DNA from 3 places in the Desulfovectis peckii genome. Region 2 is predicted to be linked to each of the others. Evidence: riboswitches for the same ligand, from Rfam matches in the RefSeq annotation. Region 2 holds a riboswitch; each other region holds the start of a gene.
What was found. Region 2 has a riboswitch for molybdenum cofactor ahead of modA (molybdate ABC transporter substrate-binding protein). Riboswitches for the same ligand answer to the same signal wherever they lie in the genome.
Positions count from the first base shown of each region.

Region 1 (10,931 bases), 610 kb from region 2:
AATTTCCGATTGCGTAAATACATCAAAAAGATCGGGGTCTTGTGATCTAAACCGCATATCGGTATGCTGCGCACAGAACCGTTTTCGATATAGGGATTACCATATCCTAACGATTTCAAATTCACCAAGCAATATTCCGTACGCGCAAGACAATTCATTGCTACATTCAAATCATTTGCCAAAAATACATGGTTAGGCGCACTATTCGCTATTTTTAAATAGTAACTTCTCTCACGTTGTTCATCCAATTCCATAGTAATCAGGGGTAGTTCCACCAGTTGGTCAATAGAGATACATTTTTTTGACCAGTAAGAAGATTTTTGTCCGACGTAAAGAGTGGATTCATCCTCACTTATTTTTTTAAAAAAGAAGGTGCTATTATTTTGGGCGTTTGAAGCTAAACCAAACCAGTCAGCAATTATTGCGAAATCTGCACTACCTTTCTCGAAGGATTCAATTATTTTACTATTGCTCATTTTTTCAATAGAAAAACTAAATTTCTTTCCTCTTTTGTTGATATAGCTAATTATTTTATCAAAATACATGTCATTTATAGCATAGTTTGCTACTATTTTTAACTTTCTTTCATGACCTTCACCTTTACAGATCGCTTTAATATCGGAAATAGCGTTTAATACATCGTTAATTTTATCCTCAATGTTTTTATATGCCGCAGTAGGCAGCACGCCATTTTTAGTTCTAATTAACAGAGTTGTGCCAAGTTCATTTTCGAGCTTTATTATTTCTTTGCTGAAGTGAGATTGGGACATGAAATTTTTTTCCGCTGCTGCTGATATAGAACCACACATGACGGCATCCCTTAAATATAAAAGTTGTTCAATTTTCAACTTTCTTCACCCTTTGTATACAATATACTATAAGTAATATATCATACTCACTGAGTAATCGAAAATACATAAAAATAGCCTTTTAGGAGATGCCCTTCATTCTGTGGAAGACATGCTTTAAAGCCTATAAAAGTTGAATAACCATAATGAGGAAGTCATGTAATTTAGGTGTTCAAGCAGGAGACTTCTCAAACTATGGTTATTCAAACTATGGTGACTTAAACTGCAGCAATTTACATCTTAGCTCATTTGAACGTGGCAAAATATCTTACAACCGGTATTGCATTTAATATTCCAAACTTGGGCTTTTTGAAGTGCTGATGACTTTTGTCGGTTCAACCCCTTCGATATCTTCCAGTGAACGACCGCCGGTTCTTTCACCCCAAATTCCAATGGATACTGCTACCAGCAAGAACATAGCACCAATTACGCCAAACAGTACTGTGTAGCCGAACATATTGAAGATTATCGGAACGGTGAGCATTGCTACCGCAGTAAGCAATCTACCGGTACTAAAAATTATACCTGTGGCACTGTTACGTATGCGCGTTGGATACTGTTCAGCCAAGTAAGACCACATCATAACGAATACGCCGTCCATGAGAATTCTGATTATAAAGCCAATTATTACGATAAGCATTGGAATTTTCAGAGTACCAAAGGCGATTGTCAATACACCGATTATCAGGCTGAATATTACCATAGGAACTTTTCTGCCGCCCTTATCCGATACAAGGGCAACGGACGTGCAACCTATGGGGCAGCCAAATGCTACTAAAGCTGTCATCCACAAAGCATCTTCCAGCGAGAAACCGTATTCATTCAGTAATGTAGGCATCCAGCCAAAGAACATAAAGTAGCCAACCGTAATACAGCAAACCATGGTGATCAGTACCGCACTCTTGCGAGCGTATTTTCTACTGAATAACTCTTTTATTATCTCTAAAGTTCTTTTTAGGGATCTTTTATCTTTTTGAATAACGTTATCTTCTGTAGCAATGATCGGTTCATTTTTGATGTCTAATTTCGCATCTGGCGCAAACTCACGAATAACTTTCACTGCTTCTTCATATCGACCCTTGCTAAAAAGCCAACGTGGAGATTCCTTTAACCAGGAAAGGGCCAGGAAAAAGATGAAGATGCCTGATCCGCCGATGAAAAATATAACCCTCCATGCATTTGGACCGGTTGGTACAATTGCTTGAGCAATTTGACCGACTATCGGTATGCTCAGTGTACCTATACCTACAGCTATCGCCTGCCATTTTCCCCTTGAGGCAGCCGGCAGGATTTCTGTAATATAAACCATTGCTACGACAACCATAGACAGGACACCAACACCGGTCAATGTTCTGGTAATTAAAAAGATTCCTTGGTTAGGTGCCAAACCGTTTAATATAGAAAATGTTGAGAAGAAAACAACTGAAAACAAGAATGCCTTCTTTCTACCTATAGCATCTGATAACCACCCCCCAATCCAACAACCAATTAACATACCTACAAAAGTAAAGGAGTTAACTAAGCCGATCCAATCCAGAGAAACGCCCCAGAAATTTGTCAGTGCAGGAGCAACGTAAGAGAAGGTAAATAGGTCAAGCTGGTCAAATGCATATGCTAAAGCAAGTATAATCACAAACTTGAAATGTTCCTTACTTAATTTCGCTTCATCCATCGCTTTATTCAAATCTTTACTGGTCATATTCTTAACCTCACTTCGTAAGATAAATGTTTTTGATAAACGATAGAATGAGTATTGTTCGTTTTAGATCAAGAGCTTTTTTAAAATCACCCCTATAGTCGCAATGGGTGAACTTTCTACCCACTGCTCTATAGAGGTGATTAATTTTTGCTATCTTTCAAGCTTTTTATTTATCAATATCAGAATTTTCTATATTCCCTTTAATAAAGTGGAAAGGCAATTAATATTCTTCAGCCAATATCTGATAAACCGGTGCCCCTTCACACTGGGCAGGCATCCGTACCCCGCCCAAGACCGCTACTGTTGGTACAAAGTCAACCTGCCGAATGATTCTATCAGTTTTAAAACCTTCTTTGAGACCCGGTCCTGCAGCTATAAAAATCGGTGAAACGGAAGTATTGCTTTCTCCGTAAGTTGTAGAGAGGCTGTCGGCATGGTCAAAGTTGTACCCTTCTGCCATCCAGTAAACGATATCTCCGCATTCCGGGCCACCATAACCCAGCAGTACCGCATCTTTGTTACGTAGAGCAACTGAAACCACACGTTTACCTGTTTTCTTGTCTCTATAACCGTATAATGCAGTTATAATCTCTTCTTCCAGCTCATATTTGTCGGCCGGATCTACAATGCCTTCAGGATCCCTGCCCTTCAAATTGATGTAAATATTACATTCTCGCACAGCAACCGCTTTTGTCTTAGACCAATCGATCTCAGGGAGCTCATTGCCATTCTCATCTTTCTTGAGGACTGTAAAGCCTAATTCCTGCATCAGTCTTACTTCAACGCCGCCACAATCACCTAAAAACTGGAGATCGTGTTTAGATGCAACCAAGCCATGATCGGAAACAATTAGAATAGTCCACCCTTCATCTAAAAGGTGTATAAACTTTCCAAGGTAATAATCTGTCTGCACATATACATCTTCCATGAATTTTGCATAGACCTCATGGGGATGACGGTTAAATTCCTTATCTGCTAAGTGTTTAACAAATTTATGTCCCTGTAGGTCAACATTATGGAAGTGAGAGAATACTACATCCAAATTCTCTGATTCGATCAAATGCAGGATAGCTTTGGCTTGCCAATCAGCAGATACGTACCAATTATCTAACATACAATCGGTAATTAAGGTTTTATCCTGGCAGCCTATATATGAAGTAGGAGGAATATAACCTACGTTCTCGATTATTTCCTTAAACAATCTTTTCGGATGGAAGACACTGTCATTTTCCGTATCCATTGCAGCAGAAACATAAATGGTCAACTTGCTGCCATCCGGCTCAAGGTTTAAAAGTTTTATGTTGCGATTAGCTCTATATCTGACATCATCCTTTATTGCTTCTGCAATAACCTCACGGCACATAACTCCCTTTTCAAGCACCACAATTGGTTCCGCTGATTTCTTATTCTTAAATATTGCGACCTTATCATATATTCCGTCTTCATTGCGCAAAATTAACGCCGGATATCTTAACAAGCCACCTGAAAATAGTATGGTAAACTCTTTTGCCCCTTCCGGAGCATTTTCCCAACCGGTAGCTTCTTTAATAGGAGATTGCTGCATATCAATAGGAAGTTCTGTTGCCGCACTTTCTTTTTGACTCATTTTCAGAATTAATCTTTTTAGGTACTTCTGACTCCATTCGTCCATAGACTGCATATCTTCATCATTTTCAATTTTCATGTTTTCCACGACACATGGTGCTATGGCATCTGACGCACCTTGGGGAACGTATCTGAGCTCTTTTATATCAACACTTGCGCCTACTAAAAATTCTTTATCCACTGTCGCCACTGCCATTCCTACACTGCCGGGAGCAGTCCCGTCCACAACCATTAAATTAGGATTATCTGAAGTTGGAGGCCAAGAAGAACCCGGCCAATGCCAAACCAAAGTTTTTTTGCCCGCTTCAGCAAAAACATTCCACAGAGGCTCAGCACGACAATTTCTTGAATCCATATTGTATTCAATCGTATCCAAGCCCCGATCAGATGCTCTGTAAAAACCGGTAATACCATGTACATTGGCATAGCATCCTGTAGCTAAAGTTGTCCACATTGGAGGGGTCACTGTAGGATGAGCGCCTAACATGACTAAATCCTCTCTGCATGCCCCTCTTTCAATGTATTTTTTAACATTGGGCATTTTGCCCTCGTCCACATATTTGCGAGTAAGTCTCGGATCCATTCCGTCTACGCCCAGTATCAAAATTTTATTAGCTAGTGCTTTCCTTTGCATTTTTCAACCAGTACCTCCTTGTAGAAACTGAAAGGTTGCTGGTTACCGGTAACCGTTGAGTTAGTTTTTAGTGTTTTTATTACAAAAAATCTTAAAAAGTTATGTTTATCGATAAACAATATAAAATTTAAACATTTTGATTTGTTAACTTAATATTAATGTGATTGTTAGAACACTATCTATATCAGGATTGGAATGCAGATATTCGTTTTTGGAATATTTAAAAGTAACTTTCGTGGATAAACATCTTCCATCGGCTCACAAAAAACTAAACGACCTCTGCTTAAACAAAAGAAGTCCCTTGGTTTTTTATATAACTCTCCGTGCAGTTTCTCACCATTTTTGCATTGCGCCATATCATAATACATGAAAACATTTCCTTAACTGCATGGAGGTGCCTACATCATGTCTTCATCAGGCTGCCGTCGACCCATTAGATGTCCGTCAGGGTTTCAATGTCAATACACCGTTACTGCCGGAGATACCATGTATTGCATAGCTCGCCGCTTCGGTGTTAGCTTGGATGAATTAATTTGGGCAAATCCCCATATTCCGGATCCCTGCGAAATTTATCCCGGCGATCGGATATGTGTACCGTGCCGCCCGAAACATGAACTGCGACTAGCCACCACAACCAGCACAGTAGATACCGGGCTTTTGGATGTGTTAATTCCCCGATTTGAAAGGCAAACCGGTTGTTCCGTTACCGTTAGCTCAGTAGGTTCGGGATCGGCTATAGGAATGGGATCAAAGGGTGAGGTGGATGTGCTATTAACTCACTCACCTGAGCTGGAAAGAAGTTATGTGGAAAGAGGTTATTTCACCAACTACCAATTGGTAATGTATAATGATTTTATTATTGTTGGCCCGCCGGAAGATCCGGCAAACATCAGAAACATGGAAAGTGCCGCCAGCGCCTTGGCGCAAATAGCCCAACACGAGGCGACATTTGTATCCCGCGGGGATTACTCCGGTACCCATCTTAGAGAGCTCAACCTTTGGGAAAGAGCGGGGATAGAACCTGAAGGTGATTGGTATTTGCAGGCCAATGCCGGCATGGCGGAAACCCTTAAGCGGGCATCGGAAGAGGGGGGTTATACACTTTCAGATCGGGGCACTTATCTGGCTCAAAGACAAAATCTTGATTTAGAAATTTTAGTAGCCGGCGACCCATTGTTGTTAAATATTTATCATGTGATGCAAGTAAACCCGGAAAGGTTTGCCGACATCAATGCACAGTGTGCCGAAGCTTTTGTTCAGTTTATGGTGAATCCGCATACTCAACGAATAATCGGTAATTACGGTGTAGAAGAGTATGGTGAGCCTTTGTTTATCCCTGCCGCCGGCAAAGATATAGAAGATATCACGGGGTAGCAAACCAACCGGTAACTGTTCGATAAATAGTCGGGGCGCATCAGCACTACTTTTTAGTAGTTGGCGATGCGCCCCGGATACTAATATTTACTTAAAACTTTTCTGAAATAGCCTTAGCCTGTGTAAAGAGCAACAGGTAATCTCTGCCACCGGCTTTGGAATCGGTTCCGGACATTTTAAATCCGCCGAAAGGATGTACGCCCACCAAAGCACCGGTGCACTTGCGGTTGAAATAAAGGTTACCTACATGGAATTCACGTTTTGCTTTTTCCAGTTTTACGCGATCCCGTACATATACCGAACCGGTAAGCCCATACTCGGTGTTGTTAGCTATTTCTAAAGCCTGATCAAAATCTTTAGCCTTGATAAATGCCAGCACCGGCCCGAAAATTTCTTCTTGTGCTATTACCGCATCAGGCTGAATGTCAGCAAAGATAGTCGGCTGTACATAATAACCGCCCAAGCTTTCCAGTGTATCTCCACCTAGCAGAAGCTTGCCTTCCTTCTTACCAATTTCTATATATGACTTAATTTTATCCAGAGAAGCTTGATCAATCACCGGACCAACCGGATGATTTTCTGCAGCCTCCCCTACAGTTAATTTACTTGCCTTTTCAACTACCAGTTGAACTACCTTGTCGTATACGTCTTCTACTACAACTGCCCGGGAGCAGGCAGAACATTTCTGTCCTTGAAAACCAAAAGCAGAGGTTACAATGCCGGCAGCCGCTTCTTCTAAATCAGCACTGCTATCAACAATTATTGTGTCTTTACCGCCCATTTCGGCGATCACGCGCTTAATATGGTACTGACCTTTAACGGTTTTAGCGGCCAATTCATTAATTCTTAATCCTACTTCTTTAGAACCGGTGAAATTAATAAAGTTTACTTTGGGATGACTTACCAGGTAATCACCAATGACCCCGCCGCTTCCCGGCAGATAGTTTACTACACCGTCAGGTAAGCCTGCTTCCTTTAAAATGTCCATGAAGATCGCCGCAATTACCGGTGTATTGCTGGCGGGTTTTAGTACTACTGTGTTTCCGGCCACAACAGCTGACGCCGTCATCCCGGCCATAATCGCCAACGGGAAGTTCCAAGGCGGAATAATCGCACCTACGCCTAAGGGAATGTATACCAGTTCATTTTGTTCCCCCGGAATTGCCACCAACGGTTGGGGTTCTGCCAAACGCAACATCTGCCGGCCGTAAAACTCTAAAAAGTCAATCGCTTCGGCTGTATCTGCATCAGCCTCCGCCCAGTTTTTGCCTGATTCATAAACCAGCCAAGCGGAAAGTTCATTTTTTCTCCGCCGCATGATGGCAGCAGCCTTAAACAGCATACCTGCTCTCACTTCAGGACTAACCTTCGACCACATGCCAAAGGCATTTTCAGCACTGTTTATGGCTTGTTCCGCCAACTCAACCGTTGCTTTGCCAACGTAACCAACAACCTGATCCTTCCGGGACGGGTTAATGGATGTAATTTTTTCTTCTGTTTCAATTTCTTTGCCGTTAATGACAATCGGATAATATTGTCCTAGTTTAGACTCTACTAATTTCAATGCTGACTTAAATTCATCTGCAACTGACGGATCATTAAAATTTTGAAAGGGTTCGTTTTTAAACTCTATCATCATTTTACTGTCACCTCGAATAACTAAATTTTAAATTAGCAGATTAAGCTAAAAGATTTTGTTGATACTGATCAAAATTCCTATATCTCCGTTCAGAAAAATCGCCGGTACTCTTTTAAGTGTTTTTTAAATCAATTCAGTCTCCAAAACCTGCACGTAAGATCAAAAAGTTTCCTGATATAAACAACGTCACCTGCCTTTCTCAAGAAAAAGGGGTTGGTCAGTACCCCCTTGAAAAGGACAGCACTAACCAACCCCTATCCCATTGGGAAGGCAAATGCTCTCCTTTTCAAACACGGAAGGCTAACCGGTTTCCCAGTTAACCCTATCGGCCAAAAACCATAGCATAAGCCTTAGGTAATTTGGCTCGGAGAGAAGTTTTTGATTATACTTCTGAAAATAACAGAAAAGCTGAAACCAAAATCCAATATTGGCGGTTTCAAGCTTGGCGGGTCACGAAATATAGTATTCTACAGTTAGCTTTAATAATCCTTTTTTCTTTAAAATGCAAGACATTTCAAAAAAACGCAAGTGCAGTATAACTAAAAAATGGCCTTGAGTGTTTGGTTACACCTTCAAAAGCGGCCGATATTGCAACAAAAGGTTTGCGGGGTAAAACGCCTAAAAAGCCAGATTGTCACGGGATTGTCACAGCTAAAAAAATGGGTTCCGGCAAAACGCCGGAACCCTTGATATACTTGGAGCCGAAGAAGGGATTTGAACCCTCGACCTACGCATTACGAGTGCGTTGCTCTACCGCTGAGCTACTTCGGCAGTTATCAGCAGATTATATTTTAAACTTTAATGTTTTATATGTCAAGGGATAGCGTGTTTATACTTTGAAAGCCACAGGTAATGGTTTGATATACTTCCCGCCAGCTGCTACAGCGCGGACCAACCCACGGCGAATGTTTATTGTGTGGAGCATTAAACAAAATTACCTTAAATCCGGCTGCTGACAGCTGCAGGGCATTATGGTAGTTATCCTCAATGATAACATCTACAGCCAGTTTTTGACAGATCGCCACTTTATCATGGCTGTTTAACAAGTGCAAGCCATGATAGGGCAGTTGATATTTTTTCAGCCAAGCAGCGGTAAGCTCTTTAAGCCGCGGATTGCGGGCAGTAATAATGTGAATTTGATGCTCACCGGCCAACTGCTGCAAATATTTATCGGCTTCTTTAATTAACGGCGCTTTGGTGATAATTTCCGCCTCTGCCTCACTCATTAAACTGATAAATTGTTTGCGGGTAATTGGAAAGGTCTTGGTGACATCATACTGCCTGATATCCTCAAGGGTTATGTTTTTACCGGTATATTTGTTTAAACAATCAACTAATAAAGGTAAGTTGTCACAAATTGTGCCGTCTAAGTCGCATCCGATAATCATCTTTTTATTGTTACTCCTTCTATTTTAAGCAGTTTTTCTTTCCAAGCCGGGCTAGCGCCAAAACCGCCTAAACTGCCGTCTTGTTTAATTACCCGATGACAAGGAAGCACCAGTAATACACGGTTTCTGGCTAACGTATTACCTACTGCCCGACTGGCATTAGGACGGCCGATCATCTCCGCTACTTGTTTATACGAACGGGTTTGACCATAAGGAATTTTTTGAATAGCTTGCAGTACCTGCCGCTGAAAAGGTGTCGCCCAGGTAAGATCAACGGGAAAGTTAAAATGGCACTTGTCACCGGCAAAGTAGCGGTTCAGCTGGACTGTCAGCTCATTAATTAAGCTGTTAACGTTATCACTTTCTGAAAGGTCTTCAGGATTTAGCTGCAGGTAATCTATCAGTGTCACCATTGCTTGAGCAGGCTGAGCAAAAGGTAATGTCAAAGCAGACAGCCCAATATCCGACCAAGCAACGCCGATCCAACCGGATGTCAGTTTAATTAGCTGATATTTCATGGCAGTAATCCCTCTGTAAGAAAGTTAGTGGGCGGTGCGGTAACCGCCCCATAAAACGATTGTTTAAAAGGTTGTATGTTCCGTACGGGCGATAATTTCATCCTGCAGTGCTTTGCTTAAGTCGCAGAAATAGTCGCTGTAGCCTGCTACCCGCACAATTAAATCCCGGTATTTTTCCGGATTGGCTTGCGCATCCCGCAGTGTTTCCGCACTAACCACATTAAATTGAATATGGTGGCCGTCCAGGTTAAAGTATGCGCGCACCAAATGGGCAAGATTATCAATACCTTCGTCGCTCTGCAGTAACTGCGGCGTAAATTTCTGGTTTAACAAAGTGCCGCCGGTACGTAAGTGATCAATTTTAGAAGCGGATTTCAACACGGCGGTTGGCCCCCGCCGATCTGCGCCTTGTACCGGAGAAATCCCTTCAGAAAGGGGCTGCCATGCCCTGCGCCCATCCGGGGTTGCCCCCAGTACGGAGCCAAAGTAAACGTGGCAGGTAGTGGGCAAAAGGTTAATGCGATAAACACCGCCTTTGGTATTTTTGCGCCCGTTTACTGCGTTATAAAAAGCTTCAAAGGCCATGCGTAACACGTCATCGGCATAGTCATCGTCATTGCCGTATTTAGGTGTTTTATTTACCAGAGTTAAGCGCAGTTTTTCATTATCGGCAAAATTGTTGCTCAGAGCTGATAACAGCTCCGCCATGGTTATATTTTTTTGATCATAAACATGGTATTTTATAGCAGTTAAGCTGTCGGTTAAACTGCCCAATCCCACACCTTGAATGTAAGTAGTGTCATAACGGGCACCGCCGGCGTTGTAATCTTTACCTTTAGCAATGCAGTCATCAATTACTATGGATAAAAAGGGAGCAGGCATAATATCGGCATAAAGCCGTTCAATAATGTTGTTTCCTTTTATCTTGATATCAACAAAGTGCTGCAGCTGCTTTTCAAAGGCGGAAAACAGTTCTTCAAAACTGTTAAAGCTCTCAGGAATACCGGTTTCTAAGCCGATTTTTTTACCGGTACGGGGATCAATGCCGTTATTTAACGTAATTTCTAAAATTTTAACCAAGTTAAGGTAGCCGGTTAAAATGTAGCTTTCCTTGCCAAAAGCACCTGTTTCCACACAGCCGCTGGTGCCGCCGTTGCGTGCGTCAATAATGGATTTTCCCTGACGCAACAGTTCTTGCACTACCGCATCGGCATTAAATATTGACG
Region 1 is NZ_AP042409.1:1,901,479-1,912,409, forward strand. It holds gene ACZ5NG_RS09415 (LysR family transcriptional regulator) at 1-848, opposite strand, end outside; gene ACZ5NG_RS09420 (MFS transporter) at 1,135-2,547, opposite strand; gene ACZ5NG_RS09425 (alkaline phosphatase family protein) at 2,768-4,786, opposite strand; gene ACZ5NG_RS09430 (substrate-binding domain-containing protein) at 5,192-6,160, shown strand; gene pruA (L-glutamate gamma-semialdehyde dehydrogenase) at 6,252-7,799, opposite strand; molybdenum cofactor riboswitch at 8,063-8,181, opposite strand; tRNA gene ACZ5NG_RS09440 (tRNA-Thr) at 8,496-8,570, opposite strand; gene ACZ5NG_RS09445 (5' nucleotidase, NT5C type) at 8,606-9,187, opposite strand; gene ACZ5NG_RS09450 (methylated-DNA--[protein]-cysteine S-methyltransferase) at 9,184-9,705, opposite strand; gene hypD (trans-4-hydroxy-L-proline dehydratase) at 9,769-10,931, opposite strand, start outside.
Region 1: linked by a shared signal. The riboswitch ahead of pruA (L-glutamate gamma-semialdehyde dehydrogenase) and the one ahead of modA (molybdate ABC transporter substrate-binding protein) in region 2 are both predicted to bind molybdenum cofactor.

Region 2 (10,931 bases):
ACGGATTAAACCCGTGCCGTTACTGTTAAAACTTTTTAATTTTCTTGCTTTCTCATTAATTTAAATGCTTCCGAAGAGTTAACCAAGGAATTTACCCGCCCGGCAACGATCACTGCAAAACTTTCTGCCAACAATTCTGCTTCGGCGGCATCATGGGTGACAAATAGTACCGGCACCCCGGAAGCTTTTAAAGCTTCCTTAAATTCCGGAAGCATTTTTTCTTTCAGTGCTGCATCTACCCCATTTAGAGGCTCATCCATTAGAATAATTCTGGGTTTAGGAACAAGGGCCCTGGCTAAACTGCATCTGCTTTGGTAACCGCCACTGAGTTCTGCCGGCTTCTTTGACAAAACACTTTGCAAATCTAATAGTTTTACTACCTCTCGAAAGCTCTCTTCCGTACCTCTGCCGTTACGCATGCAATAACGGATGTTGTCTTCTACCGTAAGGTGTTTAAATAATGCCGGGTGCTGGGGAACATAACCAATGTTACGTTTTTCCGGTGGCAGCATTGTAACATCGTCATCATCTATCCATATCTTTCCTTCATCTAATGGCACTATTCCGGCTATTATTTTCAGCAAGGTAGATTTGCCGCTTCCGTTAAGGCCGATAAGGGCCTTAATTTCAGAGCCTACTTGCAAAGATACGCCAGCCAATATCTGTTCTTTACCGTAACTCTTTTTAATACCTTCCAGTTTAAGCATGTTTTACCCTCCTAATACTTAAAACTGATAAAATTAACAGCGAGAGTAAAACACAGAAAACGGCTGCAGTTACTGCCATATCCAGTTCCCCTACCTCTACCTTGGTGAAAACATAGGATGCCAGTACCTGGGTAGAACCGGGCAAGTTGCCTCCGAACATAATAACTGCGGCAAATTCACTAATCGCCCGGGAGAATCCTAAAATATATCCGGAAAAAAGTGCTTCGCCCATCATCGGTAAAACTACACGAAAATATGCTTGAGCAGTGTTGTCTCCCAGCGTACGGGCGACATCAATAACCTCTCTGTCCATCCGATCCACACCCGATACCAAAGTGCGCGCGGCCAGGGAGTAAGATACAAAAAACATTGCTAAAATTACCGCAAACAAAGTAAAGGCTGCTCCGGTTTCACCGATAAAACCCAAAGTTTTTCTGCCAAATGCCAGCAACAAGGCTAAGCCTGCTACAGTATGGGGCAGTGCAATGGGTAAATCGTTAAATAGATTTGCAATGCGGTAAATTAACGAATCCCGATGAAACAGGTAATAATAGGCAAAGCCAATGGCAACTACAACAGCAAGGGCTGAAGATAGCGCTGCTGCGATAATGGTGTTCCTTACACTGTTCCAAAAATAGCTGTCTGCCAATGTTTTCTGAATACCCTGCATGTCAAGGTTTATTACCAGGGCTATTACCGGAAATACAATCAGCAGAAAAAATAAGGGCAGAAATACGGCGTTAATTAGCGTCTTGTTCATAAGCCCTCCACCCGTATTTTTCAAAATTGGATACATTTTCTTGGGCAAAATTCATAAAGGCTTCGGCCAATTCAGTTTTCCCGCCTTTAATAACGGCTGCACCGAAAATAATCTTACCGGAGTATTTTTCGTCAATTGTTTCTACCGGCTCTAAATTGTTTCCATTAGCAACACTGCTATATATAATACCGGCGTCTACTTGGTCTTCTTTAACCATAATTGCTACCTGGTTAACTGTGTTGGGATAAGCTTTAATGTTGTCACCTAATCTATTCATCAGGCCTAATTCACGTAAGGCATTGTCAGTATAAACTCCAATTGGCGCCTGCCGATCGGCAACAACCATGCTAACATCTGGCTTAGTTAAATCTTCCATGCATTGTACTTTCTCTTTGCCGCTTGCAGATACTACCAACACTAAATTATCGCTTAAAAATTTACTGCCTTTTTCTAACTTACCTTCTTCCTCCACCATTTCGATGTAGCACCAGTCGGCGGAATAAAACAGGTCACAAGGTTGATTCTGTATAATTTGCGTATATAAGCCGCCGGAAGGGCCATAGTTTACATTTACTTTTGCTCCGCTTGCTTCTTGGAAAGCCGCGATAGTTTCATCCATAGGTTTCTTCATACCGGCTGCCACAAACAGATTTAGCTCCTGGCCTTCAAACTGCCGCAAATCATTACCATTTGATTCTTGACCTTCTTCTGCCGGAAGCTCCGCCGCTTCTTGCGAACTACCACAAGCCACCAATGTACAAACTAATAATAAGGCCATTAATATAGATACAAATTTTTTCATAAACTTAACCCCCCTATTTTCTTTTTAAGAACAGTTATTAAAAGTTAACCTCCTTTCCACTCCAAACACGCCCACCCTAAAAAAAATGTCCGCATAAAATGCGGACATAAGGATCTAAAACCAATAGCTTTAGGTAAAGCTATTGGTTAAATAACTCCTTTCCGCATTGGGAGGCATATTCGTTACCAAATATACCCTATCGGCCTGACCTCCCTAAATACCAGGGCGAGCAGGCTCGGAGTAATATTTTTCAATTGTTTATTCCTAATTCGATTTTAATATATAATTTCCTGCCCTTATTCGTGGCAATTTTACTATTTTATTTACAACTTAATAATGTGTTATATTTACTAATTGTTGCAATGCAATAATACTAATTTAATATAAATGTTGTTTTAATTTGCTAAGGAACAATTAGTTATAAATACCTGCAATGAAGAAACTTAAGAACATTCATTTGGATAGTACAAGGATGTGCAATTATTCAAAGGGCGAAAACAACCTAGTTCCCTGCCATGGGGACGGTGTTTTTGGCAGGTCATAAATAGAGCTACATAATTTACTAACTAATTATAACAATTAGTTTGAAATAAAGGGGCTGCTTTCACGTTAAAGCGGCAACAAAAATGGCAATAAAAAAGAGGCCGGTTTAAAATTTTATGAACTCTTTTTAACACCCTTCATAAAGTATACAAAATCAAATTATGGAGGGATAATGACAACAATAACCGAACCCGTCATGTACATGACCATATCTGCACTACCAGCTGCAACGACGGTCACTGTCATATGTACCCCGGTGTTACGGGACCGGCAATACCGTATCGGAATAGCCATTATCATGAAATAAGGACAACATGTAAAATGTCAGCCAAAAATCTCTGTGAATTGCATCGTACAGCACCTCCCTCAATTTTTTCCAAAAGCTGCCATAGCTTTGACTGCCGAAAGGCGTATTTTCCCGTTGCTCTCTCGGGGTTTTTTGTTTTATTAACAGTACGCAGGCCTTTCAAATTAATAACAAGCGGTTAAAACATTAAAGGCAGCCTGTTTAGGCTGCCTTTTTTAACCTTTAAATCCTTCCGGTACCGCAGTAACTTCATTTAACGGGGTGTACTCTAAGCCTAAGGCTTCGGCAACTGCCTTGTAGGTTACTCTTCCTTCAATTGTATTTACCCCTTTGGCTAAGGCCAGATCCTGTTCTATTGCCGCTTTGTAGCCCATGTTGGCCAGTTTTAAAGCATAGGGTATAGTAACATTGGTCAGGGCAAAAGTAGATGTTCTGGCTACCGCTCCCGGAATGTTGGCCACGCTGTAATGTACGACGTCATATTTAGTAAAAGTAGGATTAGTATGGGTGGTTACTCGGTCAACAGTTTCAACTGAACCTCCCTGGTCAATAGCAACATCTACAATCACAGAGCCCGGTTTCATAGTCTTAACCATTTCTTCGGTAACCAGTTTAGGTGCCCGAGCCCCGGGGATCAACACTGCTCCAATTAATAAGTCGGCTTCTTTAACGGCTTGAGCAATATTATAACTATTCGAGGCTAAAGTTTTGATACGTGAGCCAAAAACATCATCTAAATAGCGCAAGCGATTGATATTAATATCTAAAATGGTAACTTCTGCACCTAAACCTACTGCCATTTTCATAGCATTGGTGCCAACTATACCGCCACCGACAATGGTAACTTTAGCGGGAGGTACACCGGGCACACCGGCTAAAAGAACCCCCGCACCGCCATAATGCTTTTGCAGTAAGAAAGCACCGATTTGTACAGACATTCTGCCGGCCACTTCACTCATCGGCGACAACAGCGGCAGAGACCCGTCGGGCAGCTGAACGGTTTCGTAAGCAATGCCAACAACCCGCTTTTTCAGCAATGCCTGGGTTAATTCCGGTTCAGGGGCAAGGTGTAGATATGTAAACAGCACCTGACCTTCTTTAAATAAATCATATTCCTCTTTCAGCGGTTCTTTTACCTTCATAATCATATCGGCTGCTTCATATACTTCCGCCGCACTGTTTAAAATTTTTGCCCCGGCAGCAGTAAATTCTTCGTTAGAAAATCCACTGCCCACACCGGCATTTGTTTCGATAACCACTTGGTGGCCGGCTTTAACCATTGCATCAACACCGGCCGGAGTAATAGCTACCCGGTTTTCATTGGCCTTTATTTCCTTAGGCACACCAATAATCATTTTTTAAACACTCCTTTTAATTTATTTTTAACATGCAGCTAGCCGTCAAAAGTAGCCGGGTTCATAATTGTACCAACACGTTTTTATTATTAGCCGGCGCAGTATAATTTATTAAATTGATTGGATAATTTTTTTTAGCGCATTAAATTTAGAGACGGTTTTCGGTCCACTAACTACGACCGACTAAAAAAGCTGAAGCACACTCACTTCAGCTCGTGATGCTTCAGCTTTTTTGTTATTAATAAAATATTTTTTATTTTTTTTAAATATTGCTTTCAGGTGCTGCTACATTACTTTTTTGATCTTCTTTATTAAATCCAAATGCATAGTAGCTGCCGACAATCAATGCAAACCATATTGGACCGACAATTAATGCAATTTTGGTAGCTTCGTCAAAGGCCATCATTACAAGCACCAAACCCATAAAGCCTAATGCTAAATAGTTAGATAGCGGATACAATGGCATTTTGTAAGTTAATTTTGCCGCTTCTTTAGCCGAAAGAGATTGGCGATATTTAAGTTGCGCTACTAATATTATCGACCAAATATATATCGCCCCGATTGTAGCTACACTGGTTACATATACAAAAACCTCAGCCGGCATAACGTAGTTCAGTAACACACCAATTAAAAGCAGCGCCGAAGAAATAATTATGCCCACATACGGCACCGAATTTCTGCTGGTTTTAGCAATGTACTTCGGTGCTTTACCTTGTAAAGCCAGGTTAAACAGCATCCGTCCGTTACTGAAAATACCGCTGTTGCATGAAGACAGTGCTGCAGTAAGCACAACAAAGTTAATAATACCGGCTGCTGATTTAATACCGATTTTAGAAAAGGTAAGTACAAAGGGGCTGCCTTGAGTGCCTACTTCGTTCCAAGGGAAAATTGACATCATTACTAACAATGCACCAACATAAAATATCAATATCCGCACCGGAACTTTATTAATTGCTGATGGAATTACTTTTTCCGGGTTTTTAGCTTCACCGGCAGTAACACCAATTAATTCTACCCCTAAGTATGCAAAGGCTACCATTACCAATGCCTTTACAGTACCGCCAATTCCGTTCGGGAAGAAACCTTCATGGGACCAAAGGTTAGATATCCCGGTAGGCACACCATTGTTGCCAATACCAAAAATAATTATTCCCAAGCCTAACAAAATCATGGCTATAATGGTTATTACCTTAATCATAGCAAACCAAAACTCAAATTCACCAAAAGCTTTCACGTTAATCAGGTTGACAGTTGTCATAACCACCAAAGTCAGTAATGCCCACATCCACTGCGGCGTATCCGGGAACCAAAATGTCATATAGATACCGGCTGCGGTTATCTCAGCCATACAGGTTACAACCCACATAAACCAATATGTCCAACCGGTTACATAACCCGCCAGCGGGCCTAAGTAATTATACGCATAAGTAGTAAAGGAACCTGATACCGGATTGGATACAGCCATTTCACCTAATGCCCGCATTACCAGAAAAATAGCTATTCCGGCAATTAAATAAGAAAACACTATCGACGGTCCGGCAGTTTGAATTGCTTTTGCCGAACCTAAAAACAAACCTACACCGATTGCACCGCCAATGGCAATTAATTGAATATGTCGTTCTTCCAACCCTCGCCGCAAACTTTCATTGTTGCTTGCCATATTGTACCTCCCCAGTTAGTTAGAAAATTGTTTCATCTTAGAAAAATTGTTTTCATGTTTTGTTTAACAATTTTTCTATAATTTAGACAAATTAATTATAATATAAAAATTAGAAATTTGTAATTTTCATTACATTTGACAAGCCCCCAAAATTAACTCTGAGACAAAATAATTTCATTATATGCGTTAAATAATTAAGTTTTTTTATGAATTTTCTTCAAATTGCTTTGATTTTCCATGTATTGCCTTAAATTTTAGCCTTATTCGGTAAAATAGCCCTTTTTTGGAGTAATTTAAAAATAAGCTACACAATTTCCTAGTTAAAATTTAAATAACCGGATTTTAGACATATACCGGTATAAAAAAATAACAACCCGAGTTCGGCATGGGAACTCCAGGTTGTTATTAACTACTTCAGCATTTCGACTATTTTTGGTTTTTGTTGCAGTCCTTTTAACCGGGTTACTTCTTCACCGTTGTTGAAAACAATCATGGTGGGGTAACCGGATACCTTATATTTTTCTACCGCTTTTTTGTTTTCGTCAAAGTCTAAAGTCAGTATTTCTACCCCTTCAACCTCTTTGGCTACGTCTTTCAGTACAAAGCTAAGCATTTTACACGGTCCGCAGCTTTTGGAATAGAATTCTACCAATACTTTACCTTCTTTAATGGCTTCATCTAATTCCTTTTGGCTAATTTCTCTGATGGTGGCCGGCATGTTGATCTCTCCCCTCATTATTTTAAAAAATTTCCACGTATTTGGCCACAGATTGGGCGGCAATGGCCCCGTCACTGCAAGCGGTTATCACTTGCCTTAAGTGTTTGTCGATGATATCTCCGGCGGCGTAAATGCCCGGTACTTTGGTCGCCATATATTTATCGGTTTCAATATAGCCCTGTTCGTTAACAATGCCTAAATTTTTAAAGGGCTCGGAAGTCGGTTTTAAGCCAATGTATTCAAAAGCACCGTCGGCCTCTAAAACAAGTTCTTCGCCGGTTTTGGTGGATTTTACTCTTAAACCTTCAAATTTATCATCACCTAAAAACTCAATGTTTTCGTAGTACTCGTATATTTTTACGTTGGGCAGTGCTCTTAATTTTTCACAGGCAGACGGATCAGCTGTCAGGTTAAACAGTGTGACCACAATTACTTCTTTGGCCAAACCGGCTAAGTAAATGGCTTCTTCTACCGCCGAGTTGCCGCCGCCAATGACAATTACCTTTTTGTCCCGATACTGGGCCCCGTCACATATCGCACACCAGCTAATGCTGGTGCCGGCAAAGTCCGCTTCTTTCGGGATGCCCAACATTCTGGGCTTGGTACCGGTAGCAATAATTACTGCCTTTGCCTCAAAGGTATGACCTTCTTCGCAAATGATCTTCTTTATATCCCCTTCACATTGAATCTCGGTTACGGTGCCGTAATCAAAGGTCACGCCCAGTTCCTGCGTATGTTCATACATTTTGATCGCCAGCTCGGCGCCGTTAACGGTGCCCATGCCGGTGTAGTTTTGTATTTCAAAGGTGTTTACTATTTGCCCGCCGGGAGCCAGTTTATCTAGCAGCAACACGTTAAGGTTGGCTCTGGCAGCATAAATAGATGCCGTCATACCCGCCGGGCCCGCGCCAATAATTGCCACATCGTATGCCATTTTAATCCCCCCAAGTAAATATCAGCAAAAGTCAACTTGCCCACACTTAAAATATATCACTGTGTTAAATGCAGCTGTTATAACCTATACTACCGTAATAAAAATCTAGTTAAAAAGAACACATAAATTTTATGTTTATTCAAAAAGGATGCAGTGGTCCCACTGCACCCTTTTTTAGTTAAATGGTTAATTAAAATTTAACGGTTACCCCGGTATCGTATTTATAGTCATCAATAATTACCGATACTTTGTATTCGCCGGGGATGTCTTCTTTGCTGATCGGGAATTCTACCGACCGTTCGTCGTTATCTAAGAAGGTGCCTACGCACATGGCCAAGAACGGGCGCTTGGTGGTGGGTACAAAGTAGGCGTGAGTGGTGTCCCCTTCCAGTAAAACCATGACTAATTGGCCTTTTTCAAATTTTCCTTTAAACACCAAGCGGTCTGTTTCTAAGCCCAGTTTTACTTCGTATTTGTCGGGCACTTCGCCGCCATTTTCTAATTCCGGAATGGTGGTGAATTCTTCGGTTACGCCTAGGCTGCCCAAAAGTTCACCTTTGCCAAATGTCAATACATCTTCTTTGCAGTACAGTTTTAATTTTTCCGCCCGGTAGTAGTTTGCCGGCAGTTCCATTTCGTACACTACTTCGTCATCTTTCAGCTCAACTGTTACCGAACGCAACTCTAATTTTTTCTCGTCTTCGCCGCGGTATTGTACCGGTGGTATGTTGCAAGGTTCGCCCTCAAATGTGCCGATACCGCCGGAGTGCACCAGGTAGTGGCCTTCATCGTAGTATTCTACGTTGCAAATATAGGTAGAGAAGAATTCCGCCCCCCTCTCCTTGCCGTACTGCCACACTTGTTCAATTTCCATTTTGTCGGTATCAATTCTGTATCTTACGCCGCGTGAGAAATTATCTTTGGCCGGTACGTATTTTTCTTTAACTTTTGCCCGCCAGTGGCCGTTGTCAAAGGCCATAATGTCGCCGTCGGGCAGAACGACACAGGCATGCTGTTCATACTGCCAGTCAAAGTCGCCGTCGCCCACCAGTTTAAAGAAGTACTTGTCTACCATTTCCTGCGGCCAGCCTTCCGGGTCACCGATAATCCAGTTTAGTTTTCCGGTATCGTAGTCAATATTGATGATGGCATCTTGGTGACGGCCGGATAACGTCAAGGTGTGAGTTTTTTCATCGTACCACACAGCGTTGTTGTGGAACCAGTCATGTTCGTCCTGGCTGCCGGAACCGCCCACATCTGTCGGCAGTATTTTTTGGTAATCCCAAGTTTTGAGAATTTCACCGGTTTTGCGATCCACCAAAACCAGCATGTCTTCTACAGTACCGCGCTTCGGATCTTGAGTGCAGATTAGCAGATTGCCGTCCGGCATTTCAAATTGGTCGTGGTGGTAGCCGCCGGGTATGCGGTATTCTTTGTAGATTTTGCCAATCATGCCCATTTCGTAAATACCGGTTGTATGATACGGCGGCATCAGCAGGCGGTGAGTGCCGATTAACAGCCGACCGTTTCTCACTCTTTTAATATCAAAGGCAAAGTTCAGTGTGCCATACCAGCGAACGTCGCCTCGGTAGTCATAACCGGCTGTCATGGCCTTTGAGGTGGGGCTGAGGAACATAATGTTGTCTTGGAAATACTCCGGTGTAGTGGTGATCTTGGTAACGGGTTTTACGTCCTCCGGTGCCGGTTCGGTTTGAATGGTTATCACCTTGCTTTTACCGTTGGCCAATTTTAACTCTACTTGGTTGGCATAATCGGCATAGAGGCCGTAAACCGGAATAACGTGTTCAGTGGCTTCCGGAAAGTCAAAGCTGATGTCTCCGGCTTTTTCTTTGCCTTTCACGGTAATGCTTACGCTCGTCGGTTCCGCGGTTTTAAACATTACCAAGGCAGTGAGCGGAGCAATTAAGTAGGGGTTTAATTTCACATATGGGTTTTCGAAGCTATACTCCCCTTGTTGGTACTCGGCCAAAAACGCTTGTTCTGCCTCATACTGTTGATCGATAATGTGCTTAAACTCCTTAAACAGTACTGACATATCTACTTCCTCCTTTATGATTTATAATTTTGGGCATTTATTTTAGTAACCGCGTCAAGGCTAAAATATCAACCTTGACAGCGGCAGACCTACAAATAGGAAGATGGTAAAGGTAGTGAGAATAATTGTAAGCCCGTATTTGATGATGTCGGCAGGTTCTACCCACACAAACGACCACATGTAAATCAGGCCTAGAAAAACGCCTAGCACCTGCATACCCAGCTGGGTAATGCCGCCAAAGGGGTGCAGCATGCCAAAACCGAACATTAGGGCAATGCCAACCAGGCAGTGAAAGTAGTACAGTATGTTTTTTGACGGGATGCTTGCAGGGACATTTGCGCTAATGGTTTTATTCACTTAAAACTACCTCCTTTTACAATCAACCGGCTTGTTAAATGCTGTTTGTCATGATTTTGCCGGTACTTGAGGGTTTAAAACTATGTACTAGTTCCTTCATGCACATAATAGCAAAGTTGAATTTCGCAAACTAATAACCTATGCTACCGTTCTTGAATTTTTTTAATTTTAGATTAAGAAACAAAAAAGGGGCTGTTGCCCAAGGGTTAAAGGTTTATTAAGCAACAGCCCCTAATTATCTAGCACTCTAGTATTCAATTATTTCTTCAGCATTAGCATAGGCGGTTAAACGTTTTTCATCGAGGATGATTATGTTTTGTCCTTCTTTGGTAATAACCCCCTGCTCTTTTAACACTCTGATAATTTTGGCAACGGTAACTTTATGTATGCCTAAAAAGCGGGCCAGTACCGCATTTTTACTGTATTCTTTGCTGACAACCAATTTGCCGCCGGTTAGGCGGGCATTGTTTAGCAGCTGTGCGCACAAGCGGTTGGCCACTTTTCCCTCCTGTCGGGCCAGAAAAGACTTAGCCAGTTCGCGCAGCTCTTTCATCGCCATGGTTAACAATTCTTTTAAAGTTTCCGGATTGTTATTTACATATTGCAGAAATATTTGGGTAGGAATCCGATAACACTTACAATCACTTTTGGCGATAAAGTTACTCATACTGACACCGTCTGTGTATAACACCAATACCCCAACCAAAGACTGAATAAAGTTGGGGGATGATT
Region 2 is NZ_AP042409.1:1,293,786-1,304,716, forward strand. It holds gene ACZ5NG_RS06415 (ABC transporter ATP-binding protein) at 36-707, opposite strand; gene ACZ5NG_RS06420 (ABC transporter permease) at 700-1,467, opposite strand; gene modA (molybdate ABC transporter substrate-binding protein) at 1,448-2,269, opposite strand; molybdenum cofactor riboswitch at 2,408-2,522, opposite strand; gene ACZ5NG_RS06430 (YmaF family protein) at 2,966-3,301, shown strand; gene ald (alanine dehydrogenase) at 3,335-4,474, opposite strand; gene ACZ5NG_RS06440 (amino acid permease) at 4,737-6,134, opposite strand; gene ACZ5NG_RS06445 (thioredoxin family protein) at 6,544-6,852, opposite strand; gene ACZ5NG_RS06450 (NAD(P)/FAD-dependent oxidoreductase) at 6,875-7,786, opposite strand; gene ACZ5NG_RS06455 (aryl-sulfate sulfotransferase) at 7,977-9,842, opposite strand; gene ACZ5NG_RS06460 (hypothetical protein) at 9,903-10,199, opposite strand; gene ACZ5NG_RS06465 (Crp/Fnr family transcriptional regulator) at 10,447-10,931, opposite strand, start outside.

Region 3 (10,931 bases), 510 kb from region 2:
CAGAGTGACAATTCTCGGTCACTTGCAGCGCGGTGGCATACCAACGGCCTTTGACCGTTTGCTGGCATCCCGCATGGGAGCAAAAGCAGTGGATGTCCTGCGCAGCGGCGGTACTGATAAAGTTATTGGCGTGCGTGCCGGTGAAATAGTGGAGTATGATTTAAATGATGTGTTCACCCAGGAAAAACATATAGACAAAGAAATGCTGGAACTGGCTAATGCCTTATCTATCTAAAAACCTTATGCGGACGGGGGTAAAACAATTGAGACGAACCAAAATTGTATGCACAATAGGACCTTCCAGCGAGGATAAAGAAACGTTAATTAAAATGATAAAAGCCGGCATGAATGTGGCCCGGATGAACTTTTCGCACGGCACCCATGAGGAACATGACAAAAGGATTGATCTCGTTCGTCAAGCCGCCAGTGAAGTAGGTAAAAATATTGCCATTATGCTGGATACCAAAGGGCCGGAAATTAGGTTGGGCACTTTTTCCCGAGAACCGGTGCTATTGCGAACAGGTGATGAATTTACCCTGACCACAAGAGAAGTTGAAGGCGACAGAACAATAGTTTCTGTTTCTTATAAGGACTTGCCCAAAGATGTCGGTGTTGGGGGCAAAATACTGCTTGCTGACGGTTTGATTGAATTAGAAGTATTAGAAATAATAGACGGCACTGACCTGCGCTGTAAAGTAATTAACGGTGGGGAGTTAAAGAGCCGCAAAGGAGTCAATCTTCCCGGTGTGCAGGTCAATTTACCCGCCCTTACCGACAAAGATATTGATGATATTTTGTTTGGCATTAAAAAGCGAGTTGATTTTATTGCCGCTTCCTTTATTCGCAAAGCGGCAGATGTGCTGGCTATACGCAATATTTTAGAAGAACATCAGGCCGACATTCATATTATCTCTAAAATCGAAAGCCGGGAAGCCGTTGATAACATTAAAGAAATTATTAAAGTATCTGACGGCATTATGGTGGCACGGGGCGATTTGGGTGTGGAAATTCCCCCCGAAGACGTGCCGCTAATTCAAAAGTATTTAATAGAACAGTGTAACAAAGCAGGAAAGCCGGTAATTACCGCTACCCAAATGTTAGAGTCAATGACGCACAACCCGCGCCCCACCAGGGCAGAGGCATCGGATGTGGCCAATGCCATTTTAGACGGCACCGATGCCATTATGCTGTCCGGTGAAAGTGCCGCCGGTAAGTACCCGGTACAAGCCGTAGAGACAATGAACCGCATTGCCATGCGGGTGGAAGAGTCATTCCCGTATGCCCGGTTTATGAAAAAACACGAGGAGTCCCGCTCGAAAACGGTAACTGACAGTATTGGCTATGCGGTTTGTGAAGTATCCGCTAATTTAGATGCCAGTGCTATTATCACAGCCACAACCACCGGACACACCGCCCGTATGATAGCAAAGTATCGTCCAAAGGCGCCGATCATTGCGGTAACGCCTCGCCCGAAGGTGCTGCGCAAAATGGCGCTGGTATGGGGTGTTGAGCCCCTCTTGGTACGCGACATCCACAGTACTGACGAAATGATTTCCGCCAGTGTGGAAACGGCCCTGGCAGCAAACTTAGTTAAGGGCGGAGATTTGGTGGTCATTACCGCCGGTGTACCGGTTGGCGTACACGGAACTACTAACATGATGAAGGTGCATACAGTGGGTAATATTCTGGCCAGAGGCAGCGGTATTGGAGCCAAAGGGGCAACCGGACGGGCGGTGGTATGTCGTACCGTGAAAGATGCGCGAGAAAAAATTCAACCCGGAGACATTATGGTTGCTATCGGCACCGATCGCGAATACGTGCCCTATATGGAAAAATGTGCGGCGGTAATAACCGAAGAAGCCGGTTTGACCTCCCATGCGGCAATTGTCGGGCTGAATTTAGGCATTCCGGTAATTGTCGGCGTAGACGGAGCAACCGCCATCATTCCCGATAATGAAATAATTACCGTAGACGGCCAAAGAGGTTTAATTTACGTCGGCACCGCCCGGGTGATGTAACCGTTGTTTTCTGCAGGCCAAAAGCAATATTATCTTGCAAAATACAGGTGCCGGCAGTCATGCCGATCTGATAAGGAAAAGATTACATATGTAATTTACCAACACAAAAAAGGGCTGATGCACTCACTGTGCAACAGCCCTTTTTAGCTATTTATATCTATTACATTTACCTATAGCCGCCATCTACAGGAATAACGGCACCGGTTAACCGAGCCTAAGGGATTATGCTGTTGTCCACCCGCCGTCTACCGGCAAAGCACAGCCGGTTATATACGCAGACATATCTGAGGCTAAAAACAATGCTGCCTGAGCGACGTCATTCGGTTCGGCAAATCTTTTTAAAGGTATCGGGTCAAGAAAGGCCTGGTAATTCTTTTCGGTTTTTAAAACTTCTTCCGTCATTCTGGTTTTGCCGGTGCCGGGGCAGATGCAGTTGGCTCGAATATTATCTTTGGCGTAATCAACGGCAATATTTTTGGTCAACGATACAACGCCGCCTTTAGATGCCGCATATGATACCGAATCGGGAAAGCCGATTAAACCGGCGGCCGATGCGGTGTTAATAATTACCCCGCCTTGATTGTTTTTTAAGTGCGGAATGCCATACTTACAGCCGAGAAAAACACCGGTGAGATTAATGTCAATAACCTTCTTCCAGTCTTCCAGTGAAAGTTCATCTGCTTTTCCATACAGATAAATGCCGGCATTATTAAAGATAATATCAATTTTTCCATATGCACTGATTGCTTCATCCATCAAGTTTTTTACCTGATCTTCTTTAGAAACGTCTGTTAACACAAATACTGCATCTCCGCCGGCAGCAATAATTTCTTTGGCCACTTCGTGTCCGGCGTCGTTATTATCGGCAGCCACAATTTTTGCTCCTTCCTGGGCAAACAAAAGACAGCTTTCTCTGCCAAAGCCAGAGGCAGCGCCGGTAATTACCGCAACTTTATCCTCAAGTAACATTAAACCCACCTCCGCGGTTATTTTTCCCTTTTAGATCAAAAAAAAACCGGTTATCCCGGTTTACTTTCTCCAAATATTTATAAACGATATGTCGGCAATTAAATTCTGCCCGCTTGACTGTCCTTTTTCTTTAACATAGCCAATAAAATCACCTAAAAAATTTTCCCACACAGCGGCCACTTCTTTAGCTTTTCTGCGATCGCTGTTTTTTATTTCAATGCTGGCATCTATCGCCTGACGCAAATCAGCTAATACGTTAGACAGATGCACATTTAAATCTTCAGCACTGTGCAAACTACCACGTCCTTTCATAAGTTTAGTACATTATATGCCGGCAAATAGCAGATATAGCTGCAATTAAAATTTTTAATAAAAACTTGGGCTATTAATAGCAGGTCTTAGTTTTTAACATAAAATTAACAATTACTTGACAAAAAATTAATTTGTCTACCGTATAATGAATCCAGCACAACAGGCGGGGATAATAATTGTGTGAAGCGATTACGATCCTTGCCATTTTATATTTAAGAAAACCCACCAAGCTACGGTGGGTTTTTTCATTTTCGGGCATAATAACTGCTGAGGTGCATTTTTTAATGGAGCAGTTAATGCAAACGCTTTTCGATTATTTAGCCAAACTGGGAAGTGTGGGTTTATTGGCGGCAATTTTTATTGATGCCCTAGGTCTTCCCTTTCCCGGTGGACTGATGATCGTTATGTTCGGCTTTTTAATTAACCGCGGTGATGTTAACTTGTTTGAAGTAATGCTGGCGATATATTGCGGCTATTTAACGGGAACGACGGCAGCTTATTATATCGGTAAAAATATCGGCGAGCCATTTATTAAAAAGTACGGCCGTATTTTGCGGGTGACACCGGAGCGGTTTGCCAAAGCCCGGCAGTGGTTAAATAACTTTTCGGCAGCATATATTATTTTTGGCCGGTTTATACCTACACTGGGCAATGTTACCCCCTATATTGCCGGTATAAGTCAAGTAAAGCTGCCGTATTTTTTAATTTACAGCAGCATATTTACTCTGCTTTGGAGCGCGGTGAATATTGCCGTTGGCTATCTCTTTGGGCAAAATTGGCGCCAAGTGGCGGAGGCGGTCAGCACAAAATCCTGGATTATCGGTTTACTTTTCATCATGGCCTACTTGGCCTATAAATACTATAAATCTACAAAAGTGACTCAAAAAGGCGAAGATTAATACGCTGACATTAGCCCCATGGAAACAATTGGCAAGCCGGTTAATAGCTGGCAACTCTTGTAATTAAATGCAGAAAAGATATAATAATTAAAGAACCTCCAGGGTTTGTTTAACCTTGGAGGTTCTTTAATTATCTGGCTGAAAAAATGATAAATTGCAGCCGGCCCGCCCCCTTAAAGTAAAGTAAATATCCGTAAACTATATACAGATGCAGAGAAAGAGTTTTAAAAAGGGGTTGGGGGCTCTAAGGAGTGTAACACTTGATTTCGCAAGAGAGAGTGCTGGTAGAAAAGCTAAAATGCGCAAAAGAGGGAGACCTTGAAGCGCGCAATCAAGTGATCAGTGCAAGTAAACCGTTTGTTTTCAATGTAGTGAGTTCCTTTTGTCAGCGAAAATTAGAATGGGGTCGCGATGATGAACTTTCTATTGGTTTAATTGCATTAGATGAGGCGATAGACCGCTATCATCCGGATAGACAAATTCCGTTTTTAGCTTATGCGCGCATAGTTATTAAAAGCCGGCTAAAAGATTATTTTCGTCAAGAATCAAAGCACGACGGTGCTGTTCCTTTAGAGGAAGCTACAGCTGCTGACGGAACCGAGTATCATCAAAGCTTGGCAGAGGCAGCACATTCTTGGGATAACTATATTCAACAAACGGCGGAACGAGAAAGACGAGAAGAGGTTATAGAGTTTGGCCGCTTGTTAAACCAATTTGGCTTAGATTACCAAGCACTGGTTGCTGCATCCCCGAAACACCGCGACACGCGGGAAAACTTAATTCGGGTTGCCTGGCAGTTAAGCCGAGATCCGCAGTTAATTAATCAACTGTTGGAGAAAAAACGGCTGCCGATGGCAGAACTGGTGCGACAAACCGGCGTGAAAAGAAAAACCTTGGAGCGGGGCAGAAGATATATCATTGCCCTGGCCATACTCTTTTATTATAAAGAGAGATTTATCTACATGTATTCTTATCTTAAACTAACTGACTGGGGAAGGGGTGAGGGCTAAAAAATGGCTGTGGTTAAAGGCATGTTGGTGGAAAAAAATGGCAGGCGGGGCGTTTTAATGACACCAAGCGGGCAGTTTGTCAAAGTGCTGCTGCCAAATACCGCTGTGGAATTAGGCACTGAAATTGAGGGGAAAGTTTGGCGCTTGCCCCATTTAGGGCGAACAATGCTTGCCGCCGCAGTAGTTATGTTGGTGCTGTTAGTCCCGGCCCACTTTTACCTTTTGCCTGCACAGGCAGTGGCTTATGTGGCTTTAGACATCAACCCCAGTATTGAGTTGGGCATAGATAAGAACATGATCATCACTGAAACCCGAGGTTTAGACACCGCCGGTAAAAAATTGGTTGCCGAAGTAAATGTTCAAGGCGTTGAATTGTCCGAGGCGATTTCTAAGTTGGTGGCCCGGGCAATTAGCGAAGGTTATATCAGCACCGAGCAGGATAATGTAGTGTTATCTACCCTTACTGTTACTGATCAAAAACAGGCGGCAGAAATAGATAAAGCAAAAATAAAGCAAATGATCAGCCGGCCGATTGAAAACAACCGGCTACCTGTTCGGGTGGTGATTGAAGAGATTGACAGCGCAAGCCGTGAAGAAGCGCAGAAGGCCGGCTTATCCACCGGTAAGTATCTTTTATATAAAAAAGCCCGTGAAGAAGGCTTAGAGGTAACAATAGATGAAGTGCGCCAAAGTGCCATCTGGCAGCTTGAACGGCAGAAAGACTTTCGTACCGAGCAATTGTTGAGAGATATGCCTCCGGGACAGGCAAAAGTCGGTGATCGGGGGTTAACCGCAAAAACTTTTGACCGGCAAAAGAACCTGCCTTATGGGCTTACCATGGATAATCACCCTGCTAAACCTGAGAAAAGGGATTTGCAAAATGTTAACCACTTTGAGCGGTCCAAACAGATAAAAGCTCATAAATCGCCGGACGAAAAGAAAAAACAGCAAATAGCTGAAGAAAAGCAGCAAAAGACATTGGAAAAATGGCAAAAAGCTGAAGAAAAGCAACATAAGGTTTTGGAAAAACAGCAGAAAGCTGAAGAAAAGAAGCAGAAAACTTTAGAAAAATGGCAGAAAACAGAAGAAAAGCACAAAAAGACTTTAGAAAAACAGCAGAAAACTGAAAAAAAGAAGCAGAAATCTTTGGACAATAAAAGTAGTAGTTCGCGAAGTGATAAGCGAAAAAGCAGAGAGGGAAGTTACTAAATAATGTTTAGGGAGGTAAAATTAATGGGCAGAAAGTTTACTTTAATAGTAGTATTAACGTTGGTAATGTCCCTTTTGGCATCCAGTGTGGCATTTGCAGATCCGCCGAGCTGGGTAGTGCATAAGCAAATAGAAAAGAAAGTGCATAAACTTAAAGATATTACCCCGGATTATTGGGCCTACCATGAAGTGCAAAAAATGATTAATTTGGGAATTATCGGCGGTTACAGCGACGGTACCTTTAAACCCAATAACCATGTAACCAGAGAGCAATTTGCCAAACTGTTGGTACTTTCGATGGGTTTGAAATCGGAAGGCAACTATAACCAAACCTTTGTAGACGTACCAAAAAGCAATATGTTTTTCAACAACATTGAAACCGCTAAAGAGTACTTAACCGGATTTCGCTATAACGGAAAATTGTACTTTTACCCTAAGGACAAAGCGGTACGTGAAGATGTTACCGTAGCCATTGTCAAGGCTAAAGGTTTAGATTTAGTGAGCGAAAGAGCAGCCGATAAAATTCTTGCTAAGTATAAAGATGCGGATAAAGTATCAAAAAATTTGCGAGTTTATGTCGCTACCGCTGTAGATGCCGGTCTGCTTGGCGGTTACAAGGACAGAGGCAAGTGGTATCTTGGTCCTCAAGACCCGCTCAAACGGGTAGAGGCAGTACTGCTTCTTTACAGAGCATGTGACGGTTTTGAAAAAGTTGTCATTGAAGAAGACGACGACCCGGTAAAGGTAATTATTGAAGAGGATGAAGATAAGGAAGAATTGACAGTAAAAAGATTAATCCCGAAAGACGGCCAAAATGATGTCGATGTTGAATTAGACCAACTGTTGGTGCAGTTTAACATGAATATCTATGCGGTTAAAGACATGGATGACGTTTTAAAGGGTATTACTGTTTACAATCAAACTACCGATGAAGAGTTAGATATAGATGAAGTAAAAATTGACGGTAACAAGTTGATTATTGAATTAGATGATGAATTAGAATATGACTGCGACTACGAAGTGGAAATTGCCGACGACATTATTGAAGACAAAGAGGGTAATAATTTTGACGGTTTTAGCTGGCAGTTTAGCACAAGTAAGAAGTAACAAAGCAGGGGTGAAGCTTGAATAAAAGTTCAAGCTTCACCCCATTTTTTTATATTTCGTATAAAAAGTTTTGCAGCGGGCATAATACTTACCGGGTTCATAATGGCTGAGCCAAGACTGTCGTAGGGTTTTAAATTAAAGCTCTGCGTATGGTCGGCCAAAGGTTGATATTGGGTCCTGTTTTGGCTCAATATTAGCCGGCGGGAAGATCGTTTAATGTGTCGGCAGGCTGTATTGCAGTCTTAAAACGATTGCCTTACGGTCACAAGGCATGTTAACCGGTCGAGCTGAGATCGGCCCAGGTGCCGAGCAGTTTGGTGCTGGTGCTGAACTGCGCGGAGGTCTGTTTTGGTCGCCAGATCTCTCCAGGCTTCTTAGGTACCTTTGCCGGTTGAGACAAAGGTTACTGTATGTTTTGTAACGGTCTTCTGCAGCCGCCAGGTTGCCTTAGGCTGTGTAGAGATGTGCAGTAGCTGTAGCGCAGGTCATTATGGGCTCACCACAAAAAGGGCGTGTCGAAAGCTACCTTTTAACGGTTGCGACACGCCCTTCCCTTTTACTTAATGACATTTAAACTTCCATGCCTGTTATATGCAGGCGTCACTGTCTACTGCATTTATCGCTGTAGGTTTTCCCGATTGTCGTTATTGGATACCCAATTGTCTGATTGTTTAAAATTTTGGCAGGAATTTCATAGATTAACTAGAATAACCTAAATAGCTAAAAAAGATAATAATAATGCTCCGAGCCTGATAACCTAAGGGTAACTAAGGTTTTCAGGCCGATAGGGCATACTGGGAAACCGGTGTGCCTCCCGGTGTGGAAAGGAGGGATGGTCTTTCTCGGCATAACATGACCAAATCCTTGTACAGCGGGTTTGGTCGTTTTAAATTTATGCTTCTTGGGGGATAATAACCATATTCATTTAGGAGGGTGAAATGATGAAAAAACTGTTATCAGTGTTTACCGCCATTATGTTGGTAATGTTCTTATTCGGCTGTCAAGCTCAAGAGCCTGCCGAACAAGAGGAGCAAGCACAAGATACACCGGCAAAGGAAGAAGTAATTTTAGCAACCACCACCAGTACCCAAGACAGCGGCTTGTTGGATGTTTTAGAGCCGATGTTTGAAGAACAAACCGGTTACAACCTGAAAATTGTGGCAGTAGGTACCGGTAAAGCCCTTTCTATGGGTGAAGAAGGCGAAGCTGATGTTCTTTTAACCCACGCTCCCGAAGCGGAAAAACCGTTGGTAGATAATGAAACGGTAGTCAATTACCAATTGATCATGCATAACGACTTTATAATTGTTGGTCCGGCAGATGATCCGGCCGGTATTAAGGGAACCGCATCAGCAACGGAAGCTTTCAAAGCCATTGCTGAAAGTGAAAGCATATTTGTCTCCCGCGGTGATGATTCCGGCACCCATAAGAAAGAATTATCCATTTGGGAAGCAGCCGGAATAGAGCCTGCCGGTCAATGGTACCAGGAAACCGGTAGCGGAATGGGTGATACTTTGGTAGTAGCCAACCAAAAATCGGCTTACACACTTACCGACCGGGCTACATACCTGGCTCACAAAGATGATTCGGACTTAGAAATTATGGTAGAAGGTGCCGGGGAACTGTTGAACATTTACCACGTAATGCAAGTTAACCCCGACAAATATGAAAAAGTTAACGCTGAAGGCGCCAAAGCTTTTGTAGATTTTATGGTTTCAGAAGAAGTGCAAAATGTAATTGCTGAATTTGGCGTAGACAAATACGGAGAGCCGCTGTTCTTCCCTGACGCCGGCAAAACAATGGAAGAAGTTATGGCAGGTAAATAATTTAAAGACGGTGCGGATTTATTCCGCACCGTCATATTTTATCAGCCTGCCGGCTGCCAGTTTATAAATTGTCTTGCTTACCGGATAAGTACTGTTAATAAAATGCGAATGCCCCAGCATTTTAATGCGGTTATACACCGCTTGATCGCGGTGAGCAAATACCATCAATAAATCCCGCGAAGGAATCATCACTAACACATCTTCTCCTAATAAATCTTCAATGCCGGCAAATTTTTTTTGCAGCAACAGCAACCGCGTTGAATCATAAGAATCCCAGTACTTGTAGCCTAATATGCCGCGTTTTTTATCCAGCACTAAAAGCGGTTTATCCATATCCCGGTAAAAATTTTTACGTGCCAGCTTATCTAACTCTTCAATATCCATTTGCATATCGGTTAACAGCGGTTTTTCAATAAAAAAGAAACGTAAACCTTGATCATAAACGTAAATCATCTGCAGCTCTTCAGCCAGCGAAAGGGACACAAAATTATGGTGAAAATCATTGGCTCCTACCACCAAAGGGTAAACGCGCTCTTTATTGTTCAATATATCTTCGGCATTAACACTTCTGCCCCTTGATAAATCTTCAATAAACGGCTGCATAACCTCCTCTAAATACTTATTGCGTACATCCGGCGGACAGTTAAGATAATTTTCATAAATACTGCCCAAATGAAGATCTATCCAGTAGTTTTTGCGTTCTATATGTAATGAGAAATTTTCTGTTGGGGTAATGATCGTGTCGGACAAAGCATTTTTTACTATTTCTGATATCCTTTGAACAAGGCCTTCTCGACTGAGCGTCATACATAACACCTCGGAATATTGTATGTTTAATAATATGCGTAGCCGATATTAGTTTATTAATCAGGTTTTAAGATATATGGTTTATAATATTTAAAATGATAACTGATTTTACTGCGTCTATTCCAAAACGCATGTTAAAATTTGCAGGGGGTGCAAATCTTTGCCTAATAAACAGAAAGTTTTAACCTTGGTAAGCGTCCGAAACCACCGAGCATTGGTGGCGCTGGCTGAAGAAAACAGCAGTAAGGTCATTCGCCACATAGTGCGGCTTACATACAGCAGTGACGATTTTCTGCACTGGCGGGCCATAGAAGCCTTAGGTGTTGTATGTGCTGCTATTGCCGATAAAGATCCGGAAAGGGTGCTCAATGTTATCCGCCGGTTTATCTGGTCAATGAGTGATGAATCGGGGGCCAACTGCCGGTCGGCACCGGCGGCTGTTGCCGAAATAATATTTAACCGGCCGGATTTATATGCTGATTTTGCACCCATCATGATTAACGCTGCTTTAGATGAAGAACTGTTTCAAAAAGGAATGCTGTGGGGTATCGGTCGGCTGGCAGGGAAGATTTCATGCCTGTATGATATAGTACCTAAGATTGAAAAATTCCTGCAGCACAGTAACCCTGAGCTTCGAGGATATGCCGCCTGGGCGTTGGGACAAATCGGTGCTGACGGTGCAGTTAAACAACTGGAAATGCTAAAGGATGATCCGCAGGTAATAAAAATTTACCTGCAAGGGGAACTGCAACAAAAAACCGTGGGCGAATTGGC
Region 3 is NZ_AP042409.1:1,803,214-1,814,144, reverse strand. It holds gene pfkA (6-phosphofructokinase) at 1-235, shown strand, start outside; gene pyk (pyruvate kinase) at 264-2,018, shown strand; gene ACZ5NG_RS08965 (SDR family NAD(P)-dependent oxidoreductase) at 2,241-2,987, opposite strand; gene ACZ5NG_RS08960 (hypothetical protein) at 3,048-3,281, opposite strand; gene ACZ5NG_RS08955 (DedA family protein) at 3,584-4,198, shown strand; gene sigI (RNA polymerase sigma-I factor) at 4,459-5,208, shown strand; gene ACZ5NG_RS08945 (anti-sigma factor domain-containing protein) at 5,212-6,417, shown strand; gene ACZ5NG_RS08940 (S-layer homology domain-containing protein) at 6,442-7,524, shown strand; molybdenum cofactor riboswitch at 8,254-8,370, shown strand; gene ACZ5NG_RS08935 (ABC transporter substrate-binding protein) at 8,466-9,350, shown strand; gene ACZ5NG_RS08930 (DUF1444 family protein) at 9,369-10,157, opposite strand; gene ACZ5NG_RS08925 (DVU0298 family protein) at 10,318-10,931, shown strand, end outside.
Region 3: linked by a shared signal. The riboswitch ahead of ACZ5NG_RS08935 (ABC transporter substrate-binding protein) and the one ahead of modA (molybdate ABC transporter substrate-binding protein) in region 2 are both predicted to bind molybdenum cofactor.